One region of the Arthrobacter sp. DNA4 genome, then DNA from elsewhere that is predicted to be linked to it. Evidence: riboswitches for the same ligand, from Rfam matches in the RefSeq annotation. Region 1 holds a riboswitch; the other holds the start of a gene.
The links. A riboswitch is a leader RNA that binds a small molecule or an ion and turns the genes downstream of it on or off. The one in region 1 is predicted to bind S-adenosylmethionine.

Region 1 (7,933 bases):
GCAAGGCCGGAGTCGCTTCGGTCAGCTCGGGTGCAGGCCGTGATCGCGGCCCTGAAGGACGAGGTGAAGGAGCGCTCGTTGCTGCTCGCCGGGTGAGGAGTCGGGACGGGGAGAATCGGGCCTGACGGTTCAGGCCCGAAAATTCAGGCGCGACAGTTCAGGCCTGGAAGAGCCGCCGCACTACCTCCCCCGCTGCGAGCGCATCAAGGCCCTCATTGATCTCGCTGAGTGGCCGGGTGTCGGTGTGCAGCAGCTCAACCGGCAGTTTGCCCTCCCGCCAGTACCCGAGGTACCTGGGGATGTCCCGCGCTGGAACGGCGTCACCCATGTAGGAGCCCAGCAGCCGCTTGCCGGCCCCGGCGAACTGCAGGGCCGGTACCGTCAACTCCGCGGACGGGTGGGGCAGGCCCACGGAGACCACGGCGCCACCCCTGGTGACCCGCTCCAGGCAGGACGCGATCACACCGGCCGAGCCCACCGCCTCGATGGCGACGTCAACGCCGTCGCCGGCTGCTTCCTCAATCAACCGCCCTGCGTCCTCCGGCGTCCCCACCGCGGTGGCCCCGGCGTCGCGGGCCAGCTGGTGCTTCCCCCGGTTGGGATCGATGGCGATCACACTGGCGGCCCCGGCGAGGCGGGCTGCCATCACGGCGGAAAGGCCCACCGCTCCCAGGCCGAAGACTGCTACGGACTGGCCGGGGCCGACTCCGGCGGTGTTGAACACCGATCCCATGCCGGTGAGCACGGCGCAACCGAACATCGCCGCGACGGTGTCCGGGACGTCGTCGTCAATCACCACCACTGATTCCCGCGCTACCACAGCGTAATCAGCGAAGGCGGAAACGCCCAGGTGGTGGTTGATCCGCTCCCCCGCGGGCGTCCGCAAGAGCGCCGGACCATGGAGCAGGTCTCCGGATCCATTCACCTCAGCTGCCCGGTGGCAGAGCGCGGGCCTGCCGGAAAGGCAGGCCCGGCACTGGCCGCAGCTGGGCACGAAGACCAGAACCACATGGTCGCCCACGGACACGTCGGAGACGCCGTCGCCAACGGACACCACCCGCCCCACGGCCTCGTGTCCCAGGGCCATGGGAAGGGGCCGGACGCGCGACCCGTCCACCACGGAAAGGTCCGAATGGCACAGGCTCGAGTAGGTGATGGAAACTCCGAGCTCACCGGCGCGCGGCTCCGGCTGATCCAGCTCCTGCACCAGCAGGGGCCGGGACTCGGCGTAGCTCTGTTTGCCCTCGGCGCCGGCCGGGGCGGGAACGGTGGAATAGAGGACGGCGGCTTTCATGGCCTACTTCTTGCTGGCAGCGAGCAGGTCTGCCGTGCCCTTGGCGTCGGCCGCGTCAACGTCGTGCAGCGAGATGCCCCGGGTTTCCTTCAGGAAGAAGACCGCGACGGCGGTGATGGCACATGCGATGAGCAGGTACACCGCCACCGGGACGGAGGACTTGTACGTTCCCAGCAGGGAGGCTGCGATGATCGGCGCCAGCGAGCCCGCCACGATGGACGTCACCTGGTACCCCAGGGAGACACCGGAGTACCGCATCCGGGTGGGGAACATTTCCGCCATGATGGCGGGCTGCCCGGCATACATGAAGGCGTGGAACACCAGGCCGATCATGATGGCCGCCAGGATGATGACATCGTTCTTGGTGTCCATCATGGGGAAGGCAAAGAAACCCCAGGTGGCACCCATGATGGCGCTTACCATGTAGACGGGCTTGCGGCCGAAGCGGTCCGACAGCTTGCCCACCATGGGAACCACCGCGAAGTGGACGGCGTGCGCAAGGAGCAGCAGCAGCAGGATCCGCGTGGTGTCAGCCTGCACCACGGTCTTCAGGTAGGTGATGGAGAACGTGACCACCAGGTAGTACAGGATGTTTTCCGCGAAGCGCAGGCCCATGGCGGTGAAGACCCCGCGCGGGTAGCGCCGGAACACCTCGGCCACGCCGTAACCCTTGTGGCCCGCCTCCACCTCTTTGCGGGCCTCCAGGAAGATGGGGGCGTCGTTGACCTTGGTGCGGATGTAGTAGCCGATCAGGACGATCACGGCGGAGAGCCAGAACGCCACGCGCCAGCCCCAGCCCAGGAACGCGTCCTGCGTCAGCGTGGAGGAGAGGACGAACAGCACGGCCGTGGCCAGCAGGTTGCCGAGGGGCACTGCCGATTGCGGCCAACTGGCCCAGAAACCGCGTGACTTGCTGGGGCTGTGCTCTGCGACGAGGAGGACGGCGCCGCCCCACTCCCCGCCCACGGCAAAGCCCTGGGCGAACCGCAGGAAGACCAGCAGCGTGGGGGCCCAGTAGCCGATCTGTCCGAAGGTGGGCAGGCAGCCCATCAGGAAGGTGGAGACGCCCACCAGGATGATGCTCAGCTGCAGCAGCTGCTTGCGGCCGAACTTATCGCCGAAGTGGCCAAAGACGATGCCGCCGATGGGGCGCGCGACAAAACCGACGGCGTAGGTGAGGAAGGCGGCGATGATGCCGTCCAGTTCCGTCCCGGCGTTGGGGAAGAAGGCCTTCCCGAACACCAGGGTGGCGGCCGATGCGTAGAGGAAGAATTCATACCATTCAACGACGGTGCCGGCCATGGAAGCCGTCACCACCTTCTTAAGGCCTGAGGCCTTGACGTCGGTTTCCTCTGTGCGCCTTGCGGCGGAGCTTTCCGTACTCATGCGAACTCCTTCGGCGTCGTCGTCGACACCACGGGGACCAGTCAATGGCAGACGGGTGTGATGCACACCACGAAAGCCGGATTCGATGAGTATGGTCTGCCTGCGGTGCAACCTCAACGCCGATTAGTGCAGAAGGCATCTGCAGGAATGCACAATGCCGGTTGTCCGCCAGGCGGCGCCTAGACCAGGAAGCTGCTCCGCAGCCGGCCGCCCAACTGCCCGATCTCGGTGAGGAACCCGTCGTGCCCGATCGGCGCCTGGATGACATGGACGTCCACGTCGCCGGGCAGGGCCTGGGCCAGTTCGTGGGACTGCGACGGAAAATAGAGCCTGTCCGAGTCCACCGCGGCCACGAAGAACCGTGCCGTGGAGGTGGCCAGGGCTTCGGCCAAGGTTCCCCGCCCCCGGCATACATCGTGGCTCATCAGCGCCTCGGTCAGGGCGATATAGCTGTTGGCGTCGAAGCGCTTCACCAGCTTGTTCCCTTGGTGGTCCAGGTAGCTTTCCACCTGGTAGCGGCCGCGGGAGGCGAGAATTTCCCCCTGCAGGGGTGATTCGGGCGCCTGGGGTGCCCGGCCAAAGCGGCCTTCCAGTTCCGCGGCCGACCGGTAGGTGATGTGGGCGATGCGCCGGGCAAGTGCCAGCCCGTCTTCCGGACACGGACCGCCGTAGTAGTCCCCGCCGTTGAAGTTGGGGTCCTGCCGGATGGCCAGAGTCTGGGCCTGCGCGAAAGCAATCTGTTCGGCAGTGCTGGCGGCTCCCACGGAGATCACGGCGCAGCGCTGCACCCTCTCCGGGTACGTCACCGCCCATTCCAGGGCGCGGGCGCCGCCCATCGACCCGCCAAGGACGGCGAACCAGCTCTTGATGCCCAGCTGGTCCGCCAGCCTGGCTTCAGCAACAGTGCTGTCACGCAGCGTGACGAGGGGAAACCTGGAGCCCCAGGGCTTTCCGTCAGGCGCGGGCGATGACGGGCCAGTGGATCCGTAGCAGCCACCGACAATGTTGATGGACACCACGAAGAAGCGGTCCGTGTCCACGGGAGCGCCGGGGCTTACCAGCTGTTCCCACCAGCCTTCTTCGTCGGTGTCGCCGCGGGTCACGTGGGTGCTGCCGGTCAGCGCGTGCTCGATCAGGATGGCGTTGCTGGCGTCCGCGTTGAGCGTCCCCCAGGTTTCATAGGCCAGGGTGACATCCGGGAGGTATCCCCCGGCCTCGAGTTCCAGTCCCCCGATGGAGGCGTAACGGACAATTCCATGTTCGGGAATGGTGGTTCGGGCGACGGTAACCGTCATGGCAAGACCTCTTCTACGCGCTTGCCTGCCGTCGTCTGACCGGCAGGCCAGGTCCTCACCCGGGGCACCCCACCGCGGATGGAGGGTTGCTTACCAGCAAGCCGGGGCTGTCACTGGCACTCATGACCTGGTTCGAGTGTACGAAACACCCCCCACTCCAGGCCAAGAGTATGACTGGTTGTGACTTCCCGGCTTGCCACATGCTGCGTCCTCGTGTTTGGGGCTACTGGTTGGCGCCCTTGGCGGCCCGGAAGCCTGCCTCCAGGTCGGCGAGGATGTCGTCGATGTGCTCCAGGCCGACGGAAAGCCGGACCAGGCCCGGGTGAACGCCGGCTACAACCTGCTGCTCCGGCGAAAGCTGGCTGTGCGTGGTCGACGCCGGGTGGATGACCAGGGAGCGGACGTCGCCGATGTTGGCCACGTGGGAATGCAGCTCCAGGGCGTCGACGAAGCGCTTGCCCGCCTCTGCCCCGCCGGCCAGGTTGAAGGCCACGACGGCGCCCGTCCCCTTGGGTCCGTACTTGCGGCCACGCTCGTACCAGGGGCTGGAGGGAAGCCCCGCGTAGGCGACGGATTCGACGTCGTCCCTTGCCTCCAGCCAGCGCGCCACTTCCGTGGCGTTCGCAACGTGGCGCTCCACCCGCAGGCTTAACGTCTCCAGGCCCTGGGAAATCAGGAACGCGTTGAAGGGCGAGACGGCCGAGCCCAGGTCGCGCAGCAACTGCACCCGGGCTTTGAGGATGTAGGAGAGGTTGGCGCCGAGCGCGCCGCCTTCGCCGAGGTCGCGTGCGTAGACCAGGCCGTTGTACGTGGGGTCCGGGGTGTTGAAGCCGGGGAACCGTTCCGGATCCTTGCCGAAATCGAACTTGCCGGAATCGACGATGACACCGGCGATGGCGGAGCCGTGGCCGCCAAGGTATTTGGTGGCCGAGTGGATCACAATGTCTGCTCCCCACTCCAGCGGGCGGATCAGGTAGGGGGTTGAAAGGGTGTTGTCCACGATCAGGGGCACGCCCGCCTGGTGGGCCACCTGGGAGATGCCCTCGATGTCCAGGACGTCCTGGCGCGGGTTGGAGACCACTTCACCGAAGAAGAGCTTGGTGTTGGGCTGGACGGCATCGCGCCACTGGTCCAGGTTGTCCGGATCGGCCACGAAGGTCACCGAGATGCCGAACTTCTTCAGCGTGTGGGCGAACAGGTTGTAGGTTCCGCCGTAAAGGCTGGGGCTGGCCACGATGTGGTCTCCTGCCTCGGCGATGTTCAGGACAGCGAAGGTTTCCGCGGCCTGCCCGGAGCTCAGCAGCAGCGCGGCCAGGCCTCCTTCGAGGCTGGCAATCCGTTGCTCGACGGCGTCCTGGGTTGGGTTGCCAATGCGGGTGTAAATGGGCGCAAGTTCAGCCAGGGCAAAACGGTTGGCAGCGCTTTCAGCGCTGGGGAACACGAATGACGTGGTCTGGTAGATGGGCAGGGCGCGGGCACCCGTGGCGCTGTCCGCCGTCTGGCCTGCATGGATCTGGCGGGTTTCGAAGGACCATCCGTTGGACATCCAAATCTCCTTTGACATGGGCCCGGCATGCTCACCGGCAGTACGGGCCGCGCTTGCTCCCGGCTGTTGCCGGAGAGCCAGGTCCTCACCCGGGGCACCCCACCGCGGATGGAGGGTTGCTTACCAGCGAGCCGGGGCTTGTCGCTGGCACTCATGACCTGGGCCCAGTCTAGGAACCGGACAGCCGCTGTGGACAGCATTGTGACGAACATGGTCTTCCGGCGCCCCTGTTGGCTCCGGTACCGGGGCGCCGCGCACGACAAATGCTAGTAAGGGCACCCTTAGCTGAGAGCCGGATCACAAAGTGCCAAGATGTTCGCATGCGCATGGATCACGTCTCTTACGCCTGTGAACACGATGGCCTCGCGGCCACTACCGAACGTATTGCAACTGCCCTCGGCGTTGAGGCAGTGAAGGGTGGCGTACACCCCCGCTTCGGAACCCGAAATATGATCATTCCGCTCGCCGGGCACAAGTACCTCGAAGTTGTCGAGGTACTGGACCATCCGGCATCGGACAAGGCACCCTTCGGGCAGGCAGTGCGTGCCCGTTCCGCTGCCGGTGGCGGGTGGATGGGCTGGTGCGTCGAAGTGGACGACCTCGCCCCCTTCGAGGAACGCCTGGGCCGCGCCGCCGTGAACGGCAACCGCAAATTCCCGGACGGCCGCGAGCTGGTCTGGAAGCAGATTGGCATCCTGGGCCTCATCGCCGATCCCCAGGTCCCGTACATGCTCAAGTGGGAGGGCGATCCCTCGCTCCACCCGTCCAATGCGTACGAGAGCAACCTCAAGATGAGCTGCCTGACCATCGCCGGTTCCGCCTCGCGCGTCACCGAGTGGCTGGGTGAGCCGGTGGAGAAGCCGCTCGAGGACGTTGCGGTCGAATGGGTCGCCCCGCACGGGACGCCGGGCATCCTCTCGGTCACCTTTGAGACCGCCAACGGGGCCGTCACTATCTGACGCTCCTCCCTCCCTCCTTTCCGGCCCTGTCCGGGAGGTTCCTGGGTTGCGCCCAGGCAAGCTTCGGCCGCCATTGGGTGGTGACAACGGCGTCACCACCCAATGGCGGCCGAATTCGTTTAAGTGGCTGCCGGGTCGGGAGTCCCGGGCGGTGTCAACTAAAACGGCCAACACTTTGAATGTCAGTGCCTCGTCGGATGATGTTGCTATGGGAATCAGCGGTGGTGTTGCGGTGGCTTGGAGGGTATCCATGCCTCTGTTGCTGCCCTGGGCGCCCTGGAGAAAGAGGACGCTTTCCTGGCTTCCGGCGCTCATGTCGGTGCCGGTGATGTGTTGCAGCGGCGGTATGAGATCCGGCTGGAACGCCTGGAAGCCGCGTCCCGCCTGGAAGCACAACTTGCAGCGGTGAAAGGCATGGGACGCCGCTGAGGCAGTGGAGTTCCAGGAGGCGATGACGCCGCCGGACGCCTCAATCCAGGACCGCGCTTACGCGGACATGTCCGTGGTGGAGGAGATCGCGGGAGTCCTGACCATCAGTTCCGCGGCCGCGGGCGCTTTGGTGGAGCAGTCGCGGCGGATCTGTTCCCTGCCACCCGTCATGGACGCACTGGCCGCCGGCGTGTTGTCCTGGCAGCACGCGAAGATCATCGCCGACGAAACCGAAGGCCTCACCTCCGAGGGCGCGGCCTCTCTGGTGGCGCACTTCTTCGACCCCGATGCACCCAACCCCGCCCGCGGCGCGGCCCCCGGTGAGCTCGTCCCGTCCCGGTTCCGGGCCAAGGTCCGTAGCTGGCGGGAACGCCACCACCCTGACTCGATCGAGAAGCGCCATGCAAAGGGTGTGGCTGATCGGCGGATGGAATACACCCCCGACCGGGATGGCATGGCCTGGGTCTCGCTCTACCTCCCCGGGGACACCGCGTGCGCGATCTGGAACCGCACCACCGCCACCGCACGCGGCCTCCAAGGCCCCACCGAAGAGCGCACCCTCACCCAACTCCGCCCCGACATCGCCGCCTCCCTGCTCCTCGGCGACGGCCAGACCACACAGACCGGGAAACCCATGGAGGTCGGACAGGTCCCCACCCCGCGGGCCGATGTCCTGGTCACCGTGCCCGTGCTCTCCCTCCTCGGCCAGACCGATGAACCCGCCGTACTGGATGGTTTCGGGCCGATCCCGACGTCCATGGCACGGAAACTCGTCGCCGACGGGGCGGACTCCTTCTACCGGGTCCTCGTCGACCCCCGCGACGGGGCACCACTGGAAATCGGCCGCAAAAACTACCGGCTCACCGAAACCATCAAACGCTGGATCAGGATGCGCGACACCAAATGCACCTTCCCCGGCTGCACCAACCGCACCCCCGACAACGAAACCGACCACCTCACCGCCTGGGAACACGACGGCACCACCAACGCCAGCAACCTGGCACAGCTCTGCCCCAAGCACCAC
Region 2 (7,933 bases), 1.9 Mb from region 1:
TGGTGCCATGACCTCTCCAGCACCCGTGGTTCTCGCCTTCCTCGATCCTGCTTTCCCCGACGGCAGGGTGGCCGATGCCGCCAAACCCCAGTTGCTGGTCACGGATCTGGGGGTCACGCGGGGCGACGGCGTCTTCGAAACCATGCTGGCCGTGGGTGGAACGGTGCGGAAGATGCAGGCGCACCTGGACCGGCTTGCGGGCTCCGCCGCGGCGCTGGACCTGGCCATCCCGGAGCAGGACGCGTGGCGGCGCGTTATTGCCGCTGCGGTGGGCCGGCACCGGTCCGAGAACCCGCCGGCTGACCCGGCCGCCGATGAACTGGTGGTCAAACTGGTGGTCACCCGCGGCGTTGAAGGCGAGGCGCCCACGGCCTGGGTGCAGGCGTCGCCGGCCGGGGCTGCCGGCCGCAGGCAGCGTGAAACGGGCATCGACGTCATCCTCCTTGACCGGGGTTACGACAGTGACGTGGCCGAACGGGCACCCTGGCTGCTCCTCGGCGCCAAGACCCTTTCCTACGCCGTCAACATGGCAGCGTTGCGCCATGCCCACAAACAGGGCGCCGACGACGTCATCTTCCTGTCCTCCGACGGCCGCGTGCTGGAGGGCCCCACGTCCACGGTGCTGCTTGCGCATGTGGAGCAGTCCGACGACGGCACAACAGTGAAGCGCCTCATCACTCCCCAGCTGGACAGCGGCATCCTGGCCGGGACCTCCCAGGGTGCCCTCTTCGCAGCCGCCAAGGCGGCGGGCTGGGAACTGGGCTATGGTCCGCTGGAGCCCAGGGACCTCATGGACGCGGATGCGGTCTGGCTGATCTCCAGTGTCCGCCTGCTGGCGCCCGTGAACCGGATCGACGGCAAGGAAATCGGCACCCCGTCGGTCCAGAAGGAACTGACCGCCGAGTTGAGCGGACTTTTCGCCGGCATCCACTAGGCCGCAACAAGCGGCGCAATCCCTTTTCCCACTCCCGCATCACCCGTAAGGTGTGGACCATGGACTCGCGAAACCTGCCGATTGAAAACCTGTCCTTCGACGACTGCTGGGAACTCCTCGACAATGACGCGGTGGGCAGGCTGGCCATCGTGGTGGACGAACATCCCGAGATCTTCCCCGTGAACTACGCTGTCCACCTGCGCAGCATCGTCTTCCGCACCGCACCCGGTTCAAAGCTTTGGGGCGCCCGGATGGAACGGTAAGCAGCACTGGAAATAGACGGCTACGACCCCGCCTCGGAACAGGCCTGGAGCGTAGTGGTGCGCGGCGAAACGGAGATCATCGAGGACCAGGGTGTGAAGGATGCAGTGGATGCACTCGGCCTGGAACCGTGGCAGCCGGGCGAAAAAGCCCACTACGTCCGGCTGAACGCCAAAGCCCTGACCGGACGCCGGTTCCGCGTAAACCGGCCGGACATCTGGAACACCCGCCTGCAGGACCGGCGCCGGGCATCCTTCGAATAGCGCCGCCCGGGTAATCCGGCCTCCACAAGGCCACGGAGCGTCAGGCGGCGGGGCCTGCAGCCTGCCGTGACAGCTGTGCTTCCAGCCCGGACAGCAGGATGCCAAGTCCCTGGTCAAGCTCCGCCTCGCCGTCGTACTCAGACAGGGCGGGAGCAAGGGCACGCAGCCTGGGGAACTCCTTGGTAAGCAGGCGGTGGAGCCCCAGGCGCAACAGCACCTCGTTCTCTTCCGGATCCACCACATACTCCTGCAATTCGTTCAGGATGTGCCCGTAGAGGAAGCCGTAGTAGGCGCGGTAGACGTGGAGCGCATCGGCCGGCGAGAATCCCGCCGCGCCCAGCAGGGACAGGATCTGTTCCAGGGGCCGCAGCGTGCCCAGGGGGCGAAGGCCCAGAGGCGTGGAAAGGGGCCGCGTCACCAACAGGGGAACCACATTGGGATGCTGCAGGGCAAGCGTCCGCAGGCTGTGGGCGATCTTCCGCAGCTGGGCTTTCCAGTCCGGGTCCTCCGGATGGATGCTGAGCTGGTTGAGTACCAGCTCCGTTATCCCGTCCAGCAAGGCGGCGCGGTTTTCGGCGTACCGGTAGAGGCTCATGGGATCCCGGCCGAGCTCCTGCCCCAAGCGGCGCATGGTCAGCGCCTCCAGGCTTTCGGCGTCCACCAGCTCCAGGGCCTTGGCCAGCACAATGTCCCTGCTCAGCCTCGTTTTGGCCTGCCCTGGCTGGGAACTGTTGGCGGAAGTCATCAAAAAGTCCTCACTGGCGGCCCTCGTCCCGAAGTAACTGGGACGGTTGCCTCATATCTGGTCTACAGGTAAAGTCTACATCGTAGACAAGATGAACTCTTGAGCTTTTCTGGACCTCTCAAGGAAAGCGACTACATAATCCTTTGCCACCTTGTGCAGGGCATCGAGGTTCGCCGCTGGAGCCTACCGGCGGCACCACGGCACCGAGCGAAGGGACGCCTCATGGCCAATTCGCAGTTTGATCTTTTCCTCCACGAAGCCACCTACGCAGACCACGCCTCCGACACCAACCTGGACCCCGACCGCCTCTACGGCCTGTACACCAGCTGGTGCTTCGTTAACGAACAGCCCACCGGCACCGAGTCCAGTTTCTGGGCTGCCATGAAACACAAAGTCTCGGCCCGCCACAACGGCCTGCGCATGAGAGGGCCTGCTGCTGCGGACTACATCCTCAGCAGCTACCCGCGACTCGTCTAGGCTGTTTCCGGGCCTCCAACGGACCCCAGGACAACCAGCGGCGAACGATGACATGCTGCGGCACTTTTGTGCCGCAGCATTTTCATGTCCGGACGCCCCACCCGCAACCGGAGTCCGCGCCTGGGAGATCCCTAGGTGGGGATGATCCGGAAAAGGAACCTGGTGCGGACCATCACCCACAGCAGGCCCAGGACCACGGCGTAGGCCGCGGTGTTGAGGAAAATGCTCTGCTGCTGGAGCGCCGGGATGTTTGTGACGACGGCGATCAGCACCACATGCATGATGAACACATAGAGCGTGGCGCGGCCCAGCGGAATCAGGAACCAGCCCAGGGCCCGCTCCACCGGTTTCCAGTAAGCGCTGAGGAACGCGTAGGCGGCCACCACCAGGACCAGGACGTTGAACAGGCGGCCGGGCGCCAGGTAGGTCCGGCCGAAGAGTGCGTCATACATGGCCCGGTAGGAGGCGTCCGGCATGAGCGCCAGGCGGACGTCGTAGTTGTTGGCCAGGTAAGGATTCCCCCAGGACAGGAAGGCCAGGGCAAACGCTGCCACAGTGCAGGCCGCCACCACCCAGGTGTGGGCCGACAGCCAGGCAACGATGCTGCGGCGGTAGTAGCCAACCACCAGCCCGAGCACAAAAAGCACCTGCCAGACCAGCAGGGGGAACGAGTCCTCAAACTGGGACGGCAGGATCCTGAACCGGGTCACCGCGCCCACGGCGTACACGGCGAGCGTCGCCAGCAAGACCCAGACGGCCTTGCCGCGGTTCAGCGCCGCAAGGATCAGCGGGCTGGCCAGCAGGAGCACCACGTACAGGCCCATGACGTTGAACTGCCAAGGCCCGAACTGCAGCAGCACGATAGTAAGCAGCACCTGCGGCGGCACGGGGAACTGGAACAGCGATGACATGCCGGCATAGAGGTCGTAGGTCCGGTAAGCACCACCGTGTCCCGCCCCGCCGGTCCCCTGGTCCACGAACGTGGTCAGGGCCTCGGTGTGGAAGAACGGGAGCAGGGAAAGAAGGAAGACGCCGATCAGCACGGCCAGCGCAGTCACGTACAGCTTCCCGGCACGGCGGGATGTCAGGTCCACCACCCGGCCGAAGTCCTGCTTGGCTTTGGGCCCGTACACCATGCCGACCACCAGGCCGGAGAACAGCACGAAGAGCTCCGCGCCTGACACGAAGCCCACCGCCTCCTGGGTGAGCAACTGGAACAGTGAGGCCATGCCCAGGTGGTTGACCACAACGAAGACTATGGCCAGACCGCGCAGCAGATCCACCCTCGAATCCCTGGTGGAAGGGTCCTGGTAGCTCCAGGACGTGGCGGTGTTGATCCGGCGGGGAATCTGCCACAGGGCCACCAGGAGGATGACCATGGCGGCAGCAAGGGTCCACGGGACGGCACCGGAGAGCGTATTGGCCCGCACGTAGGTGCCTGTGGACGCCACATCCGTGACAGGGCCGGTGACCATCGGTGATGCCTTCAGCCTGTCGAGCGCGGACTTGGCAACATCCGGGCTTCCCGTGAGCAGCCAGCTGATGCTTGCCACGCCGGTGTCCCGCGTGCTGGTCCGCTCGTCCCACACCACGGCGGCCGTCCCGCCGAAAGCGGGCGATGTGGCAGTGGCCACCACCTGGTCCCACCAGCCCGTCTTGATGTCCGCCTCGGGTGCCCCACCGGACGCAGGGCTGTAGAAGGCCGAGGTCTGCAGGAGGAATGGCTTTTTGCGTCCCTCGGCGTAGGTGCCGTAGAAGTTTTCGCTGCCGGATGCCGTCAGCATCTCCTGGAGTTCACCGGGACGCGGCGTGGTGTTGACGGCGGCCCCGCCGGAAGTGTCGTCGTGATAGGCGGTCAGGCCCACCCAGTCCACGGCGTCATCGCCGGGGTAATAGGGAGCATAGGCGCTGTCGCTTCCGTTCCAGGCCCCGTCCCCATTCGTATCCAGGAGGGAGAACCCCTCGCTTCCCGGCTCCGGGGCATTCCGGTTCCGTTCAAAGGGGTAGTCCTTGCCCAGGTAGGGCGCCCACACCATGGCGGCCCGGCCGCCGTCGTACTTCTTGAAGGCTGCCGCCACGGCCTGGAAGGTTTGCCGGTACGTGGCCGGCTGCTGGCCCCATGCCACCCAGCCGGTATTCATATCGGGGGCGAACCGGACCAGCAGTTGGCCTTTGAACCCCGACGCCAGGTCGCGCACTTGTGCTGCGAACGCTTCCGCCTCGGCCGTGCCGAGCTGGTCCAGGGGCACCGACGGCTTCACCGTGAGCAGGGCGTGGGCGCCTTTGGCAGCAGTCTGCTGCAGGAAGCCGTCCATGTCGTTCCGCTCCGATTCGCGGTAGGGAATGGTGATGTCATGGCCGAAGACGGCAGGGCTGGCGCCCAGCCGGTCACTGAAGCCCGCAGCCGTATCCTCACCCCACTCGAGGACCGCCCCCAGCCAGGGCTTGCCCTTGTCCGGTGCAGCAGGCGCGGCGTGCGCCGGTCCGGCCGGGACCACCAGGGCCAGGAGGGCGATGATGGCCGCGGCGAAAAAGGCTGCGATGGAACGCGGACGGTTCCGCCGGATGGCGGCGTGGTGGTGCGATACGTGTGCCCGCATGCTGACAAGGACCCCCCGGTACTCATTGCTCTGGATACGGGGCGGCGCCCCCCGGTAAGAACTTTATCGGCCCGCGGGCATTACCCGTGCCGTGTCGCGGACGGCTCAATTACGGAACATGACGACGGCGGCGATGCGGCGGGGCGCGGCAGGTGTTACGTTTTTGGGGAGTAATGAGTACCGGTGCAAAGCCCTGACTTGCCGGTCGGCAACCCTCCCTTTCGCGGCGGGGTGCCTCAGGTGAATACTCGGCATATCGACCGATTCGAGCTGCAAGCGTGAAAGAAGGAGATCCGTCGTGTCCGACGCACCCGCCCCTGACGAAAAACTGTCCTACCGCCTGATTACCGGCGCGGACAACCGTGAATTCTGTGAGCGGATCTCCGCTGCACTCGCCGACGGCTATGTCCTGCACGGCAGCCCGGCGGCAACCTTCAACGGCACCACCGTCATCGTTGCGCAGGCAATCGTCCTTCCGGCCGCCATCGCCTCAGCCGATGCCGCCGTGGCGACCGCCGTGGACCAGCTCGATGCCGAATTTGAGGGCGAGTTCGACGGCGAGGGTCACGCATGAGCTACGCCGGAGACCTGACGCCGCAGGAAGCCTGGGCCAAGCTGGAGCAGGGCGCCATCCTGGTGGACGTCCGCACCGAGGGCGAATGGGCCCACATCGGCATCCCGGACACCAAAGCCACGGACAACGATCCCCTGTTCATCCAGTGGACCTTTCCCGGCGGTATCCCCAACCCCGACTTCGTCAAGGACCTGCAGGAGCAGGCGCCGGAGGATCCCCACGCGGAACTGCTGTTCCTGTGCCGTTCCGGCCAGCGGTCCATCGCGGCCGCAACTGCCGCCACCCAGGCCGGCTTCACCGCGTACAGCGTGCTGGAGGGCTTCGAAGGCGAGCCCGACCGCTACGGCGAGCGGACCGTCAATGGCTGGAAGAACCGCGGCCTCCCCACCAACCTCGGAAAGAACTAAGTGGCCTTCAACCCAGACGCCCCCGGCTGGAACCCCGACACCCAGGCAGTCCGCGGAGGCCTGGACCGCTCCAACTTCCAGGAAACATCCGAGGCCATCTTCCTGAACTCCGGGTTCGTCTACGAATCAGCCGCGGCAGCTGAACGCGCCTTCACCGGCGAGGACGAGCGCTTTGTCTACTCCCGCTACGGCAACCCGTCCGTGGCCACCTTCCAGGAACGGCTCAGGCTGCTGGAAGGCGCCGAAGCATGCTTCGCGACGGCGTCGGGCATGTCCGCCGTGTTCACCGCGCTGGGTGCCCTGCTGGCTGCCGGTGACCGGGTGGTGGCCGCCCGGTCACTGTTCGGTTCGTGCTTTGTGATCCTGAATGAGATCCTGCCCCGTTGGGGCGTGGAAACGGTCTTCGTGGACGGGCCGGACCTGGACCAGTGGCGCGAAGCCCTGTCCAAGCCCACCACCGCCGTCTTCTTCGAGTCCCCGTCGAACCCCATGCAGGAGATCGTGGACATCGCAGCCGTCAGTGAACTGGCGCATGCGGCCGGGGCCACCGTGGTGGCGGACAACGTCTTTGCCACTCCCCTGCTGCAGCGCTGCGGGGACCTCGGCGCCGACGTGATCGTCTACTCCGGCACCAAGCACATCGACGGGCAGGGCAGGGTGATGGGTGGTGCCATCCTGGGCACCAAGGAATTCATCGACGGACCGGTGAAGCAGCTGATGCGGCACACCGGCCCCGCGCTTTCCGCTTTCAACGCCTGGGTTCTGACCAAGGGCCTGGAGACCATGGGCCTGCGCGTCAACCACTCCTCGGCGACCGCCCTTCGGCTCGCAGAATGGCTGGAGGAACAGCCGGCGGTGGGCTGGGTGAAGTACCCGCTCCTGAAGTCGCACCCGCAGTACGGGCTGGCGGCAAAGCAGATGAGTGCCGGTGGCACGGTCCTTACCTTCGAGCTCGCTCCTTCCGGCGGACGCACGGGCAAGGAAGCGGCGTTTGCGCTGCTGGACGGGCTGCGGATCATCGATATCTCCAACAACCTCGGTGATGCAAAGTCCCTGATCACGCACCCCGCCACCACTACCCACCGGGCGATGGGCCCGGAGGGGCGGGCCGCCATCGGCCTGAGTGACGGCGTGGTCCGGCTCTCGGTGGGGCTCGAGGACCCGGAGGACCTCCTCCGCGACCTGGAGCAGGCGCTGAAGCAGATCTAGCGGCGGCTGGTCCTGCCTGAGTTTCCAGCAGTATGTGGACCCTCTGGCCGGGGGAAATGCGGTATCAAAGTTCAGCTTCGAAGGCGTACGACGGCGTCACGCGCCGGAGTGTGTCACGGTCGCCCCACAGTTGCATGGGTTCCTTGCACCTGAAGTTCCCGAGCTTACCGCAGGAGGCTCATGCCACCAATACCGTAATCCGTGGCGGCCAAATACGATGTCAGTGCCTCGTTGGATGATGTCGGTATGGGAATCAGCGGTGGTGTCGGGGTGGTGCTGGCGTCAATCGATGCCTCTGTTGCCGCCCTCGATTCGCTGAACAGTGAGGACTCTTTCCTTGCTGCCGGGGCCGGTGCTTGTGCCGGTGTGGATGTGTTGCAGCGGCGGTATGAGATCCGTCTGGAACGACTGGAGCTTTTGGCTCGGCTGGAGGCGCAGCTCGCTGCGGTGAAGGCACGGGACG

Region 2: linked by a shared signal. The riboswitch ahead of NMQ03_RS19270 (DUF1737 domain-containing protein) and the one ahead of NMQ03_RS06915 (homoserine O-acetyltransferase) in region 1 are both predicted to bind S-adenosylmethionine.

Annotation. Positions count from the first base shown of each region.
Region 1 is NZ_CP101466.1:1,497,342-1,505,274, reverse strand. It holds gene NMQ03_RS06930 (LysR family transcriptional regulator) at 1-96, shown strand, start outside; gene NMQ03_RS06925 (zinc-binding dehydrogenase) at 158-1,294, opposite strand; gene NMQ03_RS06920 (MFS transporter) at 1,298-2,680, opposite strand; gene NMQ03_RS06915 (homoserine O-acetyltransferase) at 2,860-3,975, opposite strand; SAM riboswitch class IV at 3,988-4,103, opposite strand; gene NMQ03_RS06910 (bifunctional o-acetylhomoserine/o-acetylserine sulfhydrylase) at 4,199-5,521, opposite strand; SAM riboswitch class IV at 5,566-5,680, opposite strand; gene NMQ03_RS06905 (VOC family protein) at 5,842-6,480, shown strand; gene NMQ03_RS21120 (hypothetical protein) at 6,718-6,909, shown strand; gene NMQ03_RS06900 (DUF222 domain-containing protein) at 6,932-7,933, shown strand, end outside.
Region 2 is NZ_CP101466.1:4,151,932-4,159,864, forward strand. It holds gene NMQ03_RS19245 (aminodeoxychorismate lyase) at 8-934, shown strand; partial or broken gene NMQ03_RS19250 (pyridoxamine 5'-phosphate oxidase family protein) at 994-1,458, shown strand; gene NMQ03_RS19255 (TetR/AcrR family transcriptional regulator C-terminal domain-containing protein) at 1,499-2,203, opposite strand; gene NMQ03_RS19260 (hypothetical protein) at 2,426-2,680, shown strand; gene opgC (OpgC domain-containing protein) at 2,812-5,280, opposite strand; SAM riboswitch class IV at 5,450-5,565, shown strand; gene NMQ03_RS19270 (DUF1737 domain-containing protein) at 5,579-5,854, shown strand; gene NMQ03_RS19275 (rhodanese-like domain-containing protein) at 5,851-6,261, shown strand; gene NMQ03_RS19280 (O-succinylhomoserine sulfhydrylase) at 6,262-7,470, shown strand; gene NMQ03_RS19285 (HNH endonuclease signature motif containing protein) at 7,717-7,933, shown strand, end outside.